Regions from separate parts of the Siminovitchia jepli genome, predicted to be linked through region 3. Evidence: predicted binding sites of a transcription regulator. Region 3 holds the regulator's gene; each other region holds the start of a gene.
What was found. The regulator Rex, encoded in region 3, represses fermentation and respiration genes when NADH is low (regulators of the CRP and FNR family bind a similar motif). The targets are predictions, from matches to a motif close to TTGTGAAATATTTCACAA.

Region 1: AB1L08_RS11385 (AtpZ/AtpI family protein) is a predicted target of Rex. The motif match lies at 3,403-3,420, and genes of this name have one in related genera.
Region 2: AB1L08_RS15845 (cytochrome C oxidase subunit II) is a predicted target of Rex. The motif match lies at 3,035-3,052, and genes of this name have one in related genera.

The regions. Positions count from the first base shown of each region.
Region 1 covers NZ_JBFEGN010000029.1:14,241-19,782, forward strand. The annotation lists gene glyA (serine hydroxymethyltransferase) at 1-1,249, shown strand, start outside; gene upp (uracil phosphoribosyltransferase) at 1,467-2,096, shown strand; gene wecB (non-hydrolyzing UDP-N-acetylglucosamine 2-epimerase) at 2,115-3,263, shown strand; gene AB1L08_RS11385 (AtpZ/AtpI family protein) at 3,558-3,779, shown strand; gene AB1L08_RS11390 (ATP synthase subunit I) at 3,783-4,175, shown strand; gene atpB (F0F1 ATP synthase subunit A) at 4,181-4,894, shown strand; gene atpE (F0F1 ATP synthase subunit C) at 4,965-5,180, shown strand; gene atpF (F0F1 ATP synthase subunit B) at 5,359-5,542, shown strand, end outside.
Region 2 covers NZ_JBFEGN010000056.1:18,403-23,944, reverse strand. The annotation lists gene hprK (HPr(Ser) kinase/phosphatase) at 1-439, shown strand, start outside; gene AB1L08_RS15855 (b(o/a)3-type cytochrome-c oxidase subunit 1) at 668-2,320, opposite strand; gene AB1L08_RS15850 (cytochrome c oxidase subunit II) at 2,317-2,790, opposite strand; gene AB1L08_RS15845 (cytochrome C oxidase subunit II) at 2,816-2,974, opposite strand; gene AB1L08_RS15840 (DUF3870 domain-containing protein) at 3,279-3,590, shown strand; gene AB1L08_RS15835 (LLM class flavin-dependent oxidoreductase) at 3,873-4,886, shown strand; gene AB1L08_RS15830 (NADPH-dependent FMN reductase) at 4,920-5,471, shown strand; gene AB1L08_RS15825 (hypothetical protein) at 5,492-5,542, shown strand, end outside.
Region 3 covers NZ_JBFEGN010000036.1:22,562-28,103, reverse strand. The annotation lists gene AB1L08_RS12730 (ABC-F family ATP-binding cassette domain-containing protein) at 28-1,956, opposite strand; gene moaC (cyclic pyranopterin monophosphate synthase MoaC) at 2,081-2,575, shown strand; gene AB1L08_RS12720 (redox-sensing transcriptional repressor Rex) at 2,657-3,319, shown strand; gene AB1L08_RS12715 (twin-arginine translocase TatA/TatE family subunit) at 3,383-3,562, shown strand; gene tatC (twin-arginine translocase subunit TatC) at 3,578-4,336, shown strand; SAM riboswitch class I at 4,486-4,591, shown strand; gene AB1L08_RS12705 (YezD family protein) at 4,662-4,826, shown strand; gene AB1L08_RS12700 (MsnO8 family LLM class oxidoreductase) at 4,938-5,542, shown strand, end outside.

The DNA.
Region 1 (5,542 bases), on a different contig from region 3:
TGAAAATAGTGTGGAAAGCGCTATTGCCAAGCAGGACCCTGCTGTATTCGAAGCCATTCAAAAAGAATTGAAAAGACAGCAATCCAAAATCGAACTGATAGCATCCGAAAACTTTGTGAGTAAAGCTGTCATGGAAGCCCAGGGATCTGTTTTGACAAACAAGTATGCAGAAGGCTATCCGAACCGGCGTTATTATGGCGGTTGTGAATATGTGGACATCGTGGAGGACTTGGCACGTGACCGCATTAAGAAAATTTTTGGCGCGGAACATGCGAACGTTCAGCCCCATTCCGGGGCACAGGCAAATATGGCTGTTTATTATACCATTTTGGAACATGGCGATACGGTTCTTGGCATGAATTTATCCCACGGCGGCCACTTAACCCATGGGAGCCCCGTCAATTTCAGCGGTGTCCAATATCAGTTTATCGAATATGGAGTTGATGAAAAAAGCCACCGCATCGATTATGAAGACGTACGGAAAAAAGCGCTGGAACACAAACCGAAGCTGGTTGTTGCCGGAGCAAGTGCCTATCCCCGGATCATTGACTTCCAAAAGTTCCGGGAAATTGCCGATGAAATCGGCGCATACTTTATGGTGGACATGGCCCATATTGCCGGTTTGGTTGCGGCCGGACTTCATCCCAATCCTGTCCCCTATGCCGACTTTGTGACATCGACAACGCATAAAACATTGCGCGGACCGCGCGGCGGCTTGATCCTTTGCAAAGAAAAATATGCCAAAGCCATTGATAAATCCGTATTTCCGGGCATCCAAGGCGGCCCTCTGATGCATGTCATTGCTGCGAAAGCAGTTGCCTTCGGAGAAGCCTTGACAGCCGATTTTAAGGCATACTGCCAACTGATTGTCGAAAATGCCAAACAATTGGGCAAAAGCTTAAAAAAAGAAGGCATTGACCTGATTTCCGGCGGAACGGACAATCATTTGCTTCTCCTTGATGTACGCTCTCTCGGCTTAACGGGCAAAATCGCGGAAAAGGTTCTGGATGATGTCGGGATTACTGTTAATAAAAATACAATCCCTTATGATCCCGAAGGCCCATTCATAACAAGCGGCATTCGAATTGGCACAGCCGCTGTGACTTCACGCGGTTTCGGAAAAAATGAAATGGAAGAAATTGCTTCGCTCATTGCATTTGTCCTTAAAAACCATGAAGATGAAGCAAAATTGAATGAAGCGCGCAATCGGGTAGAGACTTTAACGGCACGTTTCCCGCTTTACGAATAAACCCATAAAAAGCCTCCGGCAGTGATCCGGAGGCTTTTTATCATGTCAGCCATCTTCAGGCTGAACGATCTTCTGTTTCCCTTGCCGAAAGAACCCCTTTTATGTAAAATTAGCAGGGATATGCAGACCAGTGCGGAAAACAGATCTGATTTATGCTCATGAAAATCGTTCGTGCTTTCCCCTTTTCTGTTCCAACAAAAAGCAAAGGAGAGATCTTATGGGCAGAGTGCATGTGATCGACCATCCTCTCATTCAACACAAATTAACCTACATTCGGGATAAAAACACTGGAACGAAAGAATTTCGGGAACTTGTCGATGAAGTGGCCACCTTGATGGCGTTTGAAATTACTAGGGATATGCCTCTGAAAGAAATAGAAGTGGAGACCCCCGTCAGAAAAGCCAAATCCAAAGTTTTGGCAGGGAAAAAAATAGGGATCGTTCCGATTTTGCGTGCCGGCATCGGCATGGTGGATGGGATTTTAAAACTGATTCCGGCTGCGAAAGTAGGCCACGTGGGATTATACCGGGATCCGGAAACGTTAAAGCCTGTGGAGTACTACATCAAGCTTCCGAGCGATGTGAAAGAAAGGCTCTTTATTATCGTTGATCCGATGCTCGCTACGGGAGGAACGGCTGTCGAAGCAATCCGTTCCCTGAAAAAAAGAGGAGCGAAGCAAATAAAGCTGATGTGCCTTATTGCTGCACCGGAAGGAATTAAAGCGATTGAAGAAGACCATCCGGACGTGGACATATATATTGCCGGGCTTGACGAAAGACTGAATGAAAAAGGATATATTGTTCCCGGATTGGGAGATGCGGGAGACCGCTTGTTTGGCACAAAGTAGATATAAGGGGATCTTTTAATGGACAGGCGTATAAAAGTATTATCCGTCTTTGGAACAAGGCCCGAAGCAATTAAAATGGCGCCGCTCGTTCAAGAGCTTCATAAAAGGAAAGAAGAATTTGAGCCGTATACAGCGGTTACGGCCCAACACCGCCAAATGCTTGATCAAGTGCTGGATATATTTAAGATAAAACCCGATTTTGATTTGAATATCATGAGGGATCGGCAAACATTGGCGGATGTAACAACGCGCTCCCTTGAAGGACTCGACCAAGTCATGAAAGCAACCCGGCCGGATATTGTGCTTGTGCATGGAGATACATCAACAACTTTTGCAGCAAGTCTCGCAGCCTATTATAATCAAATATCAGTCGGACATGTGGAGGCCGGACTGAGAACATGGAACAAATATTCTCCCTTTCCGGAAGAAATGAACCGTCAACTGACGGGTGTCATTGCCGACCTGCATTTTTCCCCGACAGAAAAAGCGGCGCGCAACCTCTTAAATGAAGGCAAAAGGGAAGAATCGATTTTTATAACCGGAAATACGGTGATTGATGCGCTGAAAACAACGGTTCAATCGGGCTACCGCCATAGGACGCTCGATCTTGTGGGTAATGACCGGCTTATTTTGCTGACAGCCCATCGCAGGGAAAACGTGGGAAAGCCGATGAGGAACATGTTTCTGGCCATTAGGAGAATTATCAGAGAGCATCCGGATACTCAGGTTGTTTATCCTGTTCACATGAATCCCGTTGTAAGGGAAATTGCTTCCGAAATACTGGGGAATGATCCAAGGATCCATCTGATAGAGCCGCTTGATGTCATTGATTTCCATAACTTTGCCAACAGGGCACACATCATCCTGACAGACTCCGGAGGAGTGCAGGAAGAAGCCCCGTCGCTTGGCGTCCCGGTACTTGTTCTGCGTAACACAACCGAAAGGCCGGAAGGAATTGATGCCGGAACGTTAAAGCTGGCCGGTACGGATGAAGAAACAATTTACCGCCTTGCAACAGAACTTTTGACAGACAAGGAAAAGTATTCAAAAATGGCCAAGGCGAACAACCCGTATGGAGACGGAAAGGCTTCCGGCAGGATTGCCGATGCCATTGCCTATCATTTTCACATCAAAAAAGATCGTCCAAAACCATTTGTGATATCTTAAAGCAGGGGGGCAGAACGTCCCCTTTTTGCATGGCGTTTGATTCTGTTTCTGGCCAATTTTTTTACCAAAAAAGTACGTTCAATCCATATATTAGAGGAATTTTGATGATTTTGTGACAAAGCCCGAAAGGCCAAATAGTTTGTTATGAAATTCACAGTAAACTCGTTGACATTGACATATGCCTATTGTATGCTAACAAAGGATATGAAGGGAAGTTATGATATATCTTTTTCATGCGAAATACCGGTCGCCAATTGGTGAAAGAGCGCCAAAACAATCAGGCAGGGATGCTTTATGAATAGGAAAAATCGTCATCCGCTTTATGGGATGGCACTTTATTCTGCCATTCTGGCACAATTGGCAGGGTCGATTTTAATTGGTATTTTTGCAGGGAATTGGCTTGACAAAATAACCGGCAAAGAGCCGCTCTTTTTGGTGATTGGCCTCTTTTTCGGCCTGGCTGCCGGTGTTATGGCACTTATATACACGATCCGACAATTCTCTTCGGAGGACTAATACATGGATGACCTCCAGCAGTTATTTAATAGGCATCGAAAGTACATACTGTACCTGTTGGCAATTTTTGTATTGGGTTGGGGATTCACTGAACGCCAATCTATTTTTATGGGATTAATCCTCGGTACAGTTATCAGCCTTTTTAACCTATGGACGATGGTTCTCAGGACACACAAGCTCGGAGAAGCTGTTTCAGAGGGGAAAAAGGTGCGCTCTTTGGGCACATTATCGCGGATGGCTGCCGCTGTTTTTGCAGTTTTGATTGCGATGAATTATCCGTCGACCTTCCATTTGATCAGCGTGGTGATTGGATTAATGACATCTTACATTGTCATTATGATAGATGCTTTAATCTCCTTCATTTTTAGAAAAGACAAGCAGCGGGAAGAGAGGTGAATCGTATGAATCATGAAGCACCAATTAGAGAAATATTTGGATTATATTTTAATATGGGAAATGTCCTGATGATCACCGTGGCTTCGGTTATCGTATTTCTCCTTGCACTAATCGGAACGCGGAGACTGGCCATGAAACCGACAGGCATGCAAAACTTTATGGAATGGGTCTTTGACTTTGTTAAAGGAATTGTAAAAAGCAACATGGACTGGAAAACCGGCGGTCATTTTCATGTGCTGGGCGTTACGCTGATTTTATATATATTTGTTTCCAACATGCTTGGTTTGCCTTTTTCAGTCGTTGTCAATGATGAATTGTGGTGGAAGTCTCCGACGGCCGATCCCATTATTACATTAACGTTGGCAACAATGGTCGTCGCGTTGTCCCACTATTATGGCATCAAACAAAAAGGCTTTGGCGGATACCTAAAAGGTTTTGTACAGCCAATGTGGTTCTTGCTTCCGCTTAAAATCATCGAAGAATTTGCCAACACCTTAACGTTGGGGCTTCGTCTTTACGGTAATATTTTTGCTGGTGAAATTTTGTTGGGCCTTCTTGCGGGAGTGCTTGCGGCAAAAGGTGCTGTCGGCTGGATTGCAGCAGCTATCCCGACATTGGCATGGATGGGATTCTCCATCTTTATCGGGGCAATACAAGCGTTTATTTTTACAATGTTAACGATGGTCTACCTTGCCCACAAAGTGAGCGAAGACCATTAATATATTATGTTCATAATTTATGGACAAACCGAAATAACCACTTTTTATATATTTAAGGAGGAAATTTATAATGGGAATGTTAGCAGCAGCAATTGCAATTGGCTTGGCCGCTCTGGGAGCAGGTATTGGTAACGGATTGATCGTATCTCGTACAGTTGAAGGGATTGCACGTCAGCCGGAAGCACGCGGCATGCTCCAAACCACTATGTTTATCGGGGTTGCGTTGGTTGAGGCGATTCCAATCATCGCGGTTGTTATCGCATTTATGGTTCAAGGAAGAGTATAAACTGGCAATTTTCGAAATGGCGAAGAAAAACAACTTCGCCATTTTTTAAGAAGATATAGGGGCAGTGAAACAAATCCCCGCCAGCCGTTCGGTGATACATGTTTTTTACTATTGACCTTTCATCGGCACGAGTCCGATTTGAATTAGAATAAAGGAGCTTGAAAGGAGTGGAGCGGGCTTGTTAGAGAGCAGCTTTGTACTGGGAGCACAAATCGCGGGAGTCCATTTTAACGGCGGCGATATTATTTTTCAGCTTCTCATGATGATCATTTTATTGGTGCTTTTGAAAAAATTTGCCTGGGGACCTTTGATGGGTATCATGAGGCAAAGGGAAGAACATATTGCCAATGAAATTGAATCGG
Region 2 (5,542 bases), on a different contig from region 3:
AAAGAGTGAAACGGCCCATACGTTAATTCGCCGTGGTCACCGCCTGGTTGCTGATGATGTCGTAACTTTGAAAAAGCTTGGTCCGCAAACGTTGTTGGGGACCCACGATGAAAAAACGAAGGAACTGCTTGCACTGCGCAGCATTGGGCTTGTCAATGTCGTTCGTCTATACGGAAGAGAAGCTTTCCAGGATCAAACCCGGATCGTATTGGATATTGAACTGACAAAATGGGAAGAAAACTCCTTATATAATGACCTGGAACTTGAACCGAAATTTTCGGATTATATGGGAGTTCAGATTCCGTACATTGAAATCCAGCTCCAGCCCGGACGTGATGTAGCGGGTCTCATTGAAGCCGCCGCCAACAACTGGTACTTGCAGCGGGAAGGCTACAGCGCCATGGAGGAGTTTTCTAAGCGGCTTGGGGAAGGAAAATGAAAATAGACGAGGATTCATCTGACATCCCCGTCTATTTTTTCTCCTATATGAAATTATTTTGCAAACCGCTCAGAACCAAATTCGAATTAGTCATGTAAAAGCGGTGCAGGCACTAATCAGCCTCAATATTCTCCCCTAAGCATCTTCTTTTATTTCGACAGATATGATCATGACTGCAGCAGCAACGATAAGCATAGAGAATACGGCCAGAAACATATTGATCAACTCCTACCAAGTAATAAACCCTCTTGAACCCGGGGGTGCGTGCTGGATCATGTCGGCAAGCGGCACGGCATACGCCAGGACGATGAGCGCCAAGGCGACTCCGACCCAGATTCCCCAGTTTTCCAAATACTTTGCGGTGTGCGATGTGTCGCTGTTTGCAATCGGAAACTCGACAAGTTCACTTTCTTTTTCGGCCTTGGGGGCCACAAACATCAGGTTGGCAACGATGTAGACCATCAGAATGGCTGACAGGAATAAAATCGTTCCTCCAACAGCCATGGTGACGTGGTTGGAAAGCAATCCCTGGAACCAGTCAAGGGCAGATTCATTGCCGTTATAGCCGGCGTAGGCTGTTCTTCTTGGTGCTCCAAGGAGCCCCAATAAATGCTGTGCTGTAGACATGAGCGTCATGCCGACCGCCCAGGAAATGACCTGGATAAAGGCCAGTTTTTGCATATGCTTGGGAAATTGCCTCCCCGTCAAATACGGAATGAGCCAAAAGGTCACGCCCATGAACGTCATGGCGACCGGTGTTCCAACCGTAATGTGGAAATGGCCTACAACCCAAAGCGTATTGTGCACAAGCTCGTTCAATTGGAAGCTCGCGTTAATAATTCCGGTAGCTCCTCCAGGAATGAAGAACAACATGGCGATAAAAATGGATGTAAAACGAATATCTTTCCACGGAAGTTTTCTAAACCAGCCAAACAATCCGGTTCCGCCTTTTTTTCTTCCGGAAATTTCAAACGTTGCAAACATGGAAAAGGCGGTCATCAAGGTCGGAATTACAACCATAAATGTTAAAATGACTTGCAGGAATTTCCAAAAGCTTTCAATTCCAGGTTCCGTCAACTGGTGATGGAAACCGACCGGGAATGAAAAGAGAATAAACAAGATAAACGAGAAGCGTGCCAGGGAATCGCTGAATACATCTGTCCCGACAATTTTCGGTATAACCGTATACCAGGCAATGTAAGCAGGCAAGAGCCAAAAGTAAACGAGCGGGTGTCCAAAATACCAGAACAGGGAACGGCTCAATTCAACGTTGATCGTATCGACCCAGCCAAACGACCAGGGAATGTATTGGAACACAACCGTTGCGACGACGCCCAGGCAGGCGATAATCCATAATAGCAGAGTGGCCATCGTCATAAAGGCAAACAGGGGGCTGAATTGTCCTTTGTTTCTTTTTTTCCATGCCACATAGTGTCCCATCAATGCAAAACTTGTTAGCCATGTTCCAATCACAAACAGTGCCAGCCCGACGTAAAACCAGCCGCTCGCTTTCAAAGGAGCGTAAAAAGTATACAGGACAGACGCTTTTCCGGAAATAATCATGACGGTTGCCATAACAGTTCCGATTGTCGTTACAATCAGTCCCAGCCAGGCAGTGCGGCTTACTTTCGGACCGAAGCTTCCCAATGTCTTGCTCATCCCTGCAATCAAAAAGGCGAAAATGAAAAAGGTTGTAAAAATAAGTGCCAGCAACACGCCGTGAGCAGTCAGGATTTGATAGTAGTCAAGCCATTTTGGAAGCTCCAGTGAGTCGTTGCGGACAAACACTTGAAGCAGCCCGCAAAACGTTCCGATGATAAATGCGATATAAGCCACTTTTACGTTCCATAATGCCAGTTTTCGATCTTGTACAGAGATCATGGTTCATACACCTCGATTTCGGTTGACATCATATGATGGCCTGCCCCGCAATATTCGTTGCAAAGGACCAGGTACTTTCCGGCTTTTTCAAATGTATAGCTTTTGTGTGTAATCCTTCCCGGTACAGCCATCATGTTTACTTTCGTATTATCAATCGTAAAACTGTGCACAACATCCGTACTTGTTAATGTAAATATAATTTCTTTTCCTGCCGGAACTCTGATTTTGGCCGGAAGATAGCCAAATGTTTGGCTGATGATCACCGCTTCATAAGTGTCATCATCGAGCTGTCTGACACCCGGCTTATCAAAGGGCGGCGTCTCGGTCACCTTCTCCGGGTCGATCACATCCATCCCCCCGGCGGGCGTATGCCCATGGGCAAAAGCGGTTACGCCAACAATCGTCAAGAAAACCGCGAGCGATAATGTCCCGAAAACCAACCAGATCTTTTCGAACTTGTGAAAATGCATGAACTTTCACCTACTTTTTCTTTTTTTATCTCGCAGCATATAATAAATACGTAGCAAACCACATCACGATAATGATGATCCCGACACCCAACACACTGACAAGCGTTCCTTTTAAATTTGGTTCCGAATGATGGTGCTCCTTTGCCATGTTTACACTCTCTGTCGTTCTTTTTTCTAATTCCATCGCAAACACCCTCCCCGTTCTTTTTTCTAATTCCATCGTACTCCCGCCAGATGCACCTCTCTGTGACATAAGTCACACTTCATATCGATTTCACATGACCTTCATAATCCCTTCAAATTTTGGACATAAAAAAAGACCCGCAGTTTCGGCGGATAACTGATTTAAATTGAATTTATTCAAAGCAATTGGGGACAATCAAATACACGCCATCAAAGCTTTGTTGACGAATAATTCATTGATTATATAATCTAAGTATAGATTAATAGTTTGAAAATTTCCCAAAGAGAGGAGATTTACATTGAATATGAAAAAGGATCATGTATTAGTTGCCGGTTTTGCACAGTTTCCGAAAGGTACTCCGGTATATGAAACGCAGAAGGTAATTGGGTGCATTCTGATTATTGATAAAACAACGGATATAATTGTTGATGCCTCTTTTACTTTTATTTTAGATATGACAAATGAATTTATTTCGTCATTGGTTCGTGGAAAATGTATTAAAAATGGTGTCGAAGCAATCATTAAAGAGCTGGAAGAAAAGTTTCTTATTCCAGGACAGCGAGCCGTCATTCAATCCGTCATAGCTGCTTACGAACGTTACCACGATATGAAGTAATTCCCGACATCATGTTAAGTGCATTGGCTATATCAATTATGTAATATTTTGAATAAATACTTGAATTCCAAAAGTATATGAAGTACACTATTAAATGTAAGCGCTTAATTAAATAAACAAGACTGGATTATCTACGTGGAAGGGATACAAATCCCACTCCATGCAAGTAGATAACAAGCCAGTAGTTTAGGAAACACCATTTAACAGGCTAATAGCCGTAAAGTGTGTTCCTTTACTACTGGCTTTTTTATTTCAAATTATTTCTTTGTAGGAGGGTTTTATATGGAATTTGGTTTATTTACAGTTTTTGACAATTACAAGAAAAAAATTAACCGGACGCATGAGCAGATGCTGTATGAAGTATTGGAGCAGACTGAACGGGCGGATGAGCTTGGCTACAATTCCGTCTGGTTCGCAGAACATCATTTTAGTGAGTATGGCATTTTAACAACTCCTCAAATGCTGTTGTCGGTGGCAGCAGAAAGGACAAAAAATATTCGCTTGGGTGTATCTATTGTTACGTTACCATTTAAAAACCCGATTCAAGTAGCTGAAGATTATGCATTATTGGATGTTTTAAGCAATGGACGCTTAAACCTTGGATTGGGCAGTGGGTATTTGCCACATGAGTTTGCCGGATTTAATATCAACGGTAAAGATAAAGCTTTTCGGTTTAACGATGCGCTGGCAGTTATAGAAAAAGCTTGGACTGGAGAAAAATTTTCCCATGAAGGGGAATACTTTCAATTTTATGATGTAAAATTGGAGGTCTTGCCCAAGCAAAAAGAAGTTCCTACATGGATAGGTGCTTTGAGTCCAAGGGGTTCTGAATTTGTCGGGAAGATGGGATATAGCATAATGGGGGTTCCTTACGTGGCAAGCAGCTCCATTCAGGAGTTGAAACAGATTATTGATAATTACAAAAAGGCTTATCGCGAAGCCGGCCATGATGAGAAGAAAATAAACATACCGCTTGCGGTCCATACATTTGTCGCTGAAACACGGGAGGAAGCGGAAGTCATTGCAAAGGAGCATGTAAACCTTTATTTGGACACACGACAATATGGCAGGGATGCACAATTTGAAGAGCTTGAAGAACGGGAACAATTGTTGATTGGTTCTCCGGAAGATGTGATTAACCGTTTAAAGAAATATCAGGACGCAGGTTGCGATCATATTATGATGCTGATGAATTTTGGCGGATTGCCGCATGATAAAGTTCTCCATTCCATGGAGCTTGTTGCAGAAAAGGTAATGCCTGCCTTTAAGGCCAATAAAGAAAAGGTTTCCTTGTAAGACAACGAACTTTTCGAAAGGAGATCCATCAAAATGAAGCTTCTTGGAATATCAGGTACGATATTGGGAGCCAAGACGTCCATTCTGGTGAAAGCTGTTTTGGATGAAGTAAAAAAGAAATATCCGGAAGTCACCATCACATTATTGGATTTACGCGATTACGATATGCAATTTTGTGATGGCAGAAGAACGGATTTATATAACAGGGATACCCAAAAAATGATCCAACATGTGATGGCCGCTGATTGTTATCTGATTGGCAGCCCCGTTTTTAACGGATCCATCCCGGCTCCATTAAAGAATCTGTTTGATCTTGTTCCTCCGGAAATGTTCCGCCGCAAAGTGATGGGTTTTGTTGCAAATGGAGGAACAAACCAGCATTATTTAATGATTGAAAATCAATTAAAACCAATTGCCGGTTACTTTCGATCTTTTGTTGCTCCCAGCTATGTGTATGCAAATTGGGAACATTTTAATGAAAACAATGAAATCACCGACCCTGATGTAATGAGCCGAATTCGTGATTTGGCCGATGAACTCGTTTATATGCATCAAAATTTACAGCATCAGAAAGAGATCGTTTAGCAAAAAAGGAGGGTTTGGGATTGGAACTGCAGAACAAGATAGATGAAATGGTTCAAAGTAAAAGCGCCGAA
Region 3 (5,542 bases):
GGGATAAACGAGTTTGATTATTTGCCTTCAGGATTCAGCAAGACTTTCCGAAAGCTCTGTCCATTCTTCCATCAGGCGATCCATTTCGGATTGAAGCTTTTCCATTTCCCGATGGATCTCAAGTGTCCGTTCGTGATCGTTGAACACGGCTGGATCCGTCAGCAATTCCTCTTTTCCACTTAAATCGGCTTCCAACCGGTCCACCAGCTCCTCAATTTCGGCAATGCGCCTTTTTTGCTGCCGTTCACGCTTTCTTGTTTCTTTGTCAAGCTCATACGAGCTCTTGCTATCTGCCTGTTTTGGTTTTGATTCTGGCTGATTGAGCTGTTTAAGCTCCGCTACTTCCGCCTTTTTATTAACATAGTAATCATAGTCGCCGAGAAATTCTTTTGTTCCTTCTGTGGACAACTCGACGACCTTTGTAGCAATCCTGTTAATAAAATAGCGGTCATGGGAAACGAATAAGATCGTTCCCGGGTAATCCACAAGGGCGTTTTCCAACACTTCTTTACTGTCCAAGTCCAAGTGGTTCGTCGGTTCATCAAGAATGAGGACATTCGCCTTTTCAAGCATCAAAATGGCGAGAGCCAGGCGTGCTTTTTCTCCTCCGCTCAATGAGGAAACGGTTTTTAATACATCATCCTGGGTAAATAAAAAATTGCCAAGGACCGATCTGACTTCTTTTTCATTAATCAGCGGATAGCGATCCCATAATTCTTGTAAAACGGTTCGATTGGATGACAGGCTGGCTTGTTCCTGGTCGTAATAACCGAATTGAACGTTTGCCCCATATTGAATTTCCCCGGACAGGAAGGGAATTTTTTTTATGATCGATTTTAACAATGTAGATTTGCCGATTCCGTTTGGACCGACAAGAGCAACGCTGTCGCCACGGGAAAGCCTTAAATTTATATGCGCAGCCAACGGCTGTCCCTCGTAGCCGATGCTTGCGCCCGAAACGGACAATACGTCATTCCCGCTTTGCTTCTTAATCAAAAATGAAAAAGAAGCGGATTTTTCGTCTCCCTCGGGACGGTCCATGATGTTCATTTTTTCCAATTGGCGGCGCCTGCTTTGTGCGCGTTTGGTCGTGGACGCCCGTGCCAGATTGCGCTGGATGAAATCCTGCAGTTTGGCAATTTCGCCTTGCTGTTTTTCATAAAGCTTCATTTCACGTTCATATCTCTCGGCTTTTTGCTCGAGATATTTGCTGTAGTTGCCGTGATAGACCGAAATTTCCGTTCGGGACAGCTCGTACACTTGTGTGACAATTTGATCGAGAAAATAGCGGTCATGGGAAACGATGAGAAGGGCCCCCGGATAATGTTGCAAATATTTTTCAAGCCAGGCCATCGTTTCGATATCGAGATGGTTTGTCGGCTCATCCAAAATGAGCAGGTCCGGCTTGGCCAACAACAATTTGGCAAGTGCCAGGCGCGTTTTTTGCCCGCCGCTAAGCCAGGCAATATTCGTATGATAGTCTTCTTCGTAAAATTGGAAGCCATGAAGGACAGACCGGATATCCGATTCATATTGATAGCCGCCGATTTCGTTAAACTGCTCCTGGAGCCCGTCGTATTCTTCCAGTAGCCGTTTATAGGTCCCTTCTTGTTCATAATTAGCAGGATCGGAAAGCCTTTGTTCGATTTGCCGCAGTTCATTTTCCATTGTCCGGACTTTCGTGAATACGGAAAGCATTTCTTCCCAAATCGTTAATTCTGATTCCAAGCCTGTATGCTGCTCCAAATACCCGATCGTCAAATCTTTCGGTTTAATGACCTGGCCGGAATCATGTGACAATTCTCCGGCGATGATTTTTAACAAGGTAGATTTCCCGGCGCCATTTCTTCCGACAAGGGCTGTCCGATCCCCTTCGCGGATTTCCAATTTTATATTTGAAAGGACCATATCAGCCCCAAAATACTTTGAAAGCTGCTGAACTTGAAGTAATAGCATATTTTCCACCCCTAATTATAGACAGTGTATCGTATGTTAACGATATTTGACAATCGGATTTTTTGCGCTGCAAAGACAGACAGTATACACGAAATAGTGTAGAATGATAAAGAGGTGTTTGGCCGTGGATAAATTAACGCACTTTAACAAGGAAGGCAGGGCAAAAATGGTGGATGTGAGCGGAAAACCGGAAACAGTCCGCACTGCTGTTGCCCGTTCGAGCATTGAAGTGAACGACCATATTTACGAACTGATTGCAAATCAGCAAGTAAAAAAAGGCGACGTCCTTGCGGTTGCGCAAGTAGCCGGGATTATGGCCGCGAAAAAAACATGGGAAATCATCCCGATGTGCCATCCGATCCCGATTAAAGGAATCAACTTTTCTTTCGATTGGAAGGAAGGATCTGAGAATAATAAAATCTTGGAAATAACTGCTGAAGTTAAGACAATCGGAAATACGGGAGTGGAGATGGAAGCATTGACCGCTGTTTCGGCAGCTGCTCTCACTGTTTACGATATGTGCAAGGCTGTGGATAAGGGAATGGTGATCGGACCAACTTTTTTAATGGAAAAAACGGGCGGAGTATCCAGTAAAGATTATCATCGTGAAACGGAATAAGGGTTTTTTCGTTTCTGTGCGTGGAACCCATGAAACTGAAGAATTGAAGTGCTTTTTCTTTCTTGGCATGGAGGATTGAATATGAATGAGGAAACATTAAAAATACCGCAGGCAACTGCAAAGCGGCTCCCGCTATACTACAGATTTTTGAAAAATTTACACGCATCAGGGAAGCAGCGCGTATCCTCGGCCGAATTGAGTGAAGCGGTGAAAGTCGATTCCGCTACCATTCGGCGGGACTTTTCTTATTTTGGCGCGCTTGGAAAAAAAGGATATGGGTATAATGTAAATTACTTGCTGTCATTTTTTCGCAAGACGCTTGACCAGGATGAGGTGACGAAAGTTGCGTTAATTGGTGTAGGAAATTTGGGAACGGCTTTTTTGAATTATAATTTCTTGAAAAACAACAATACAAAAATCGAAATGGCATTCGATGTCGACCAAAACAAAATCGGGAAAGAGATCAGAAATGTTCCGATTTATGATTTGGCTGAGCTTGAAGAGAGGTTGGGCAAAGAAGAAGTGGCCGTTGTTATATTGACTGTACCGGCAAGTGCCGCCCAGTCCATTACGGACCGGATTAAACATACGGGTGTGAAGGGGATACTGAATTTCACCCCTGCAAGGCTGAACGTACCGGAGTCAATCCGTGTCCATCATATTGATTTGGCGGTGGAACTGCAGTCACTCATTTACTTTTTGAAACATTATCCTCTTGATGACACGGAATTTTCACAACCATAAACGTTTTTTAATAGCTAAAAGGACGGGTTTCCATTAAAATAAAACTATAAGGAGGTGGCCGCAGTGAGTCCAGGTGCAGGAAGTATAATTTTGATTGGACTTGTCGCTTTATTGATCTTCGGGCCGAAGAAGTTGCCGGAACTTGGTAAGGCTGCGGGCAACACGTTGCGTGAATTTAAAAACGCGACGAAAGGTTTGGCGGAAGATGATGAAAAGGACAAGAAAAAAGACGGCGATCTTTGATAGGATGGACAAACTATGAGTCAAAAAGAAATGACGATCATCGATCATATAGAGGAATTGCGAAAACGGCTTGTCATTATAGTCGTTTTCTTTGTGTTGGCTGTCATCGTCAGCTTTTTTATATCACAGCCGCTTATCAAACTGCTCCAGCATGCAAGTGCTGCCCAGGACATTACGATGAATGCGTTCCGGGTAACGGATCCGTTTAAAGTATTTATGCAAATGACGTTTGTGCTGGCGTTTATTTTCACTTCCCCCGTCATCTTGTATCAATTGTGGGCCTTTATCAGTCCGGGGCTTTTGGAGAAGGAACGGAAGGCAACGCTCAGCTATATACCGGTCTCCGTTATGCTGTTTTTAGCAGGCGTCCTTTTTTCTTATTTTATTCTGTTTCCGTTTGTAATCCGGTTTATGCTTGGCTTATCAAGCAACATGGAAATCCAGACGACAATTGGCATTAATGAATATTTTCAGTTTCTTTTTCAAATAACCATTCCTTTCGGAATTTTGTTCCAACTTCCGGTCGTCGTTTTGTTTTTGACAAGGCTGGGTATTGTGACACCGATGTTTTTAGTGCGGGTGAGAAAATATGCCTACTTTATTTTGTTGGTGATCGCAGCGTTTATTACGCCTCCAGATTTAATTTCACATATGATGGTAACCGTGCCATTGCTCATTTTGTATGAAATCAGCATTTGGATTTCAAAAATCGGCTATAAAAAAATGCAGGCTGCCGAAGAGGAGCAGGATCTAGAAATCAATCATGAGCCATAAAAGCATCCAGGGTGCTTTTTTTTTGAATAAAAAACGCACTGAACTTATGGGTTTAGTTGTAAAAATGTAAAATTCATCCTTGACAGAAAATTTTTTGTGGGATAGGATATAAATACGCCAAAGCAGACGTACTCAACTGAATAATTGATTTCTTATCCAGAGAGGTGGAGGGACTGGCCCTTTGAAGCCTCGGCAACAGACCGTCCGGTACTGTGCCAATTCCAGCAGGCTTTTTGCAAGCCTGAAAGATAAGAAGAGAACAAAATGTTAAACCAAAACCTCTTCTTATTGTGTAAGAAGGGGTTTTTTTAATGGAGGGGTGGAAATGGCAAAGGTTGAAACAAATACAATTGAGGACATTGTTTCAGCGTTGAAAAAGATTGAATATGGTTCGTTGGTCATTACGGTACACGATGGAGAAATCACACAAATTGATGCGACTGAGAAAAAGCGGTACAAGGCAAAGGGGAAGCAGAGGAAAGCCCAATGATGAAAGCAGACAAATGAATATGGCGGCCGATTAGACAACTAAAGGCATCTTTCTCAATGATGATGAATGGGGAGGATGCTTTTTTTCATGAAAAGAGGAGGCAGAAAGTACATGAGTTTTAAGCTTGGAATTCTTGATCAAAGCCCGGTTTTTCCAGAGAAAACGGCATTTGATGCCTTGCAGGATACAATAAGGCTTGCCCAAAAAGCGGAACAATGGGGTTATGCCCGTTTCTGGGTGGCCGAACATCATCATATGGGGGACGTAGCGGGCTCATCACCCGAGGTGTTAATTTCACACTTACTCGCCAGGACAAACGCCATTCAGGTTGGATCGGGGGGCGTTATGCTCCAGCATTACAGCCCTTTTAAGGTCGCGGAAAATTTTCACGTTTTATCCACCCTTTCACCGGGACGGGTAGACCTTGGGGTTGGAAAGTCGCCCGGCGGACTGCCGCTTTCTACAAAAGCACTGCAGCACGGTACTCAACATGATGGAATCCATTTTGAAGAACGGCTTACTTTTTTAAAAAAGCTGTTGGATCATTCCGTGGAGGAAGCACATCCGCTCTCCGGAATCGAAGCGTTGCCAAAGCCGCCTGTAAAACCGGAAATTTTTCTGCTCGGCGGAAGTGCTTCAAGTGCCAGGCTTGCGGCGGAACTGGGCGTGCATTTTGTATTTGCGAAGTTTCTCGTAGGCAGTGAAGAATCATTGGC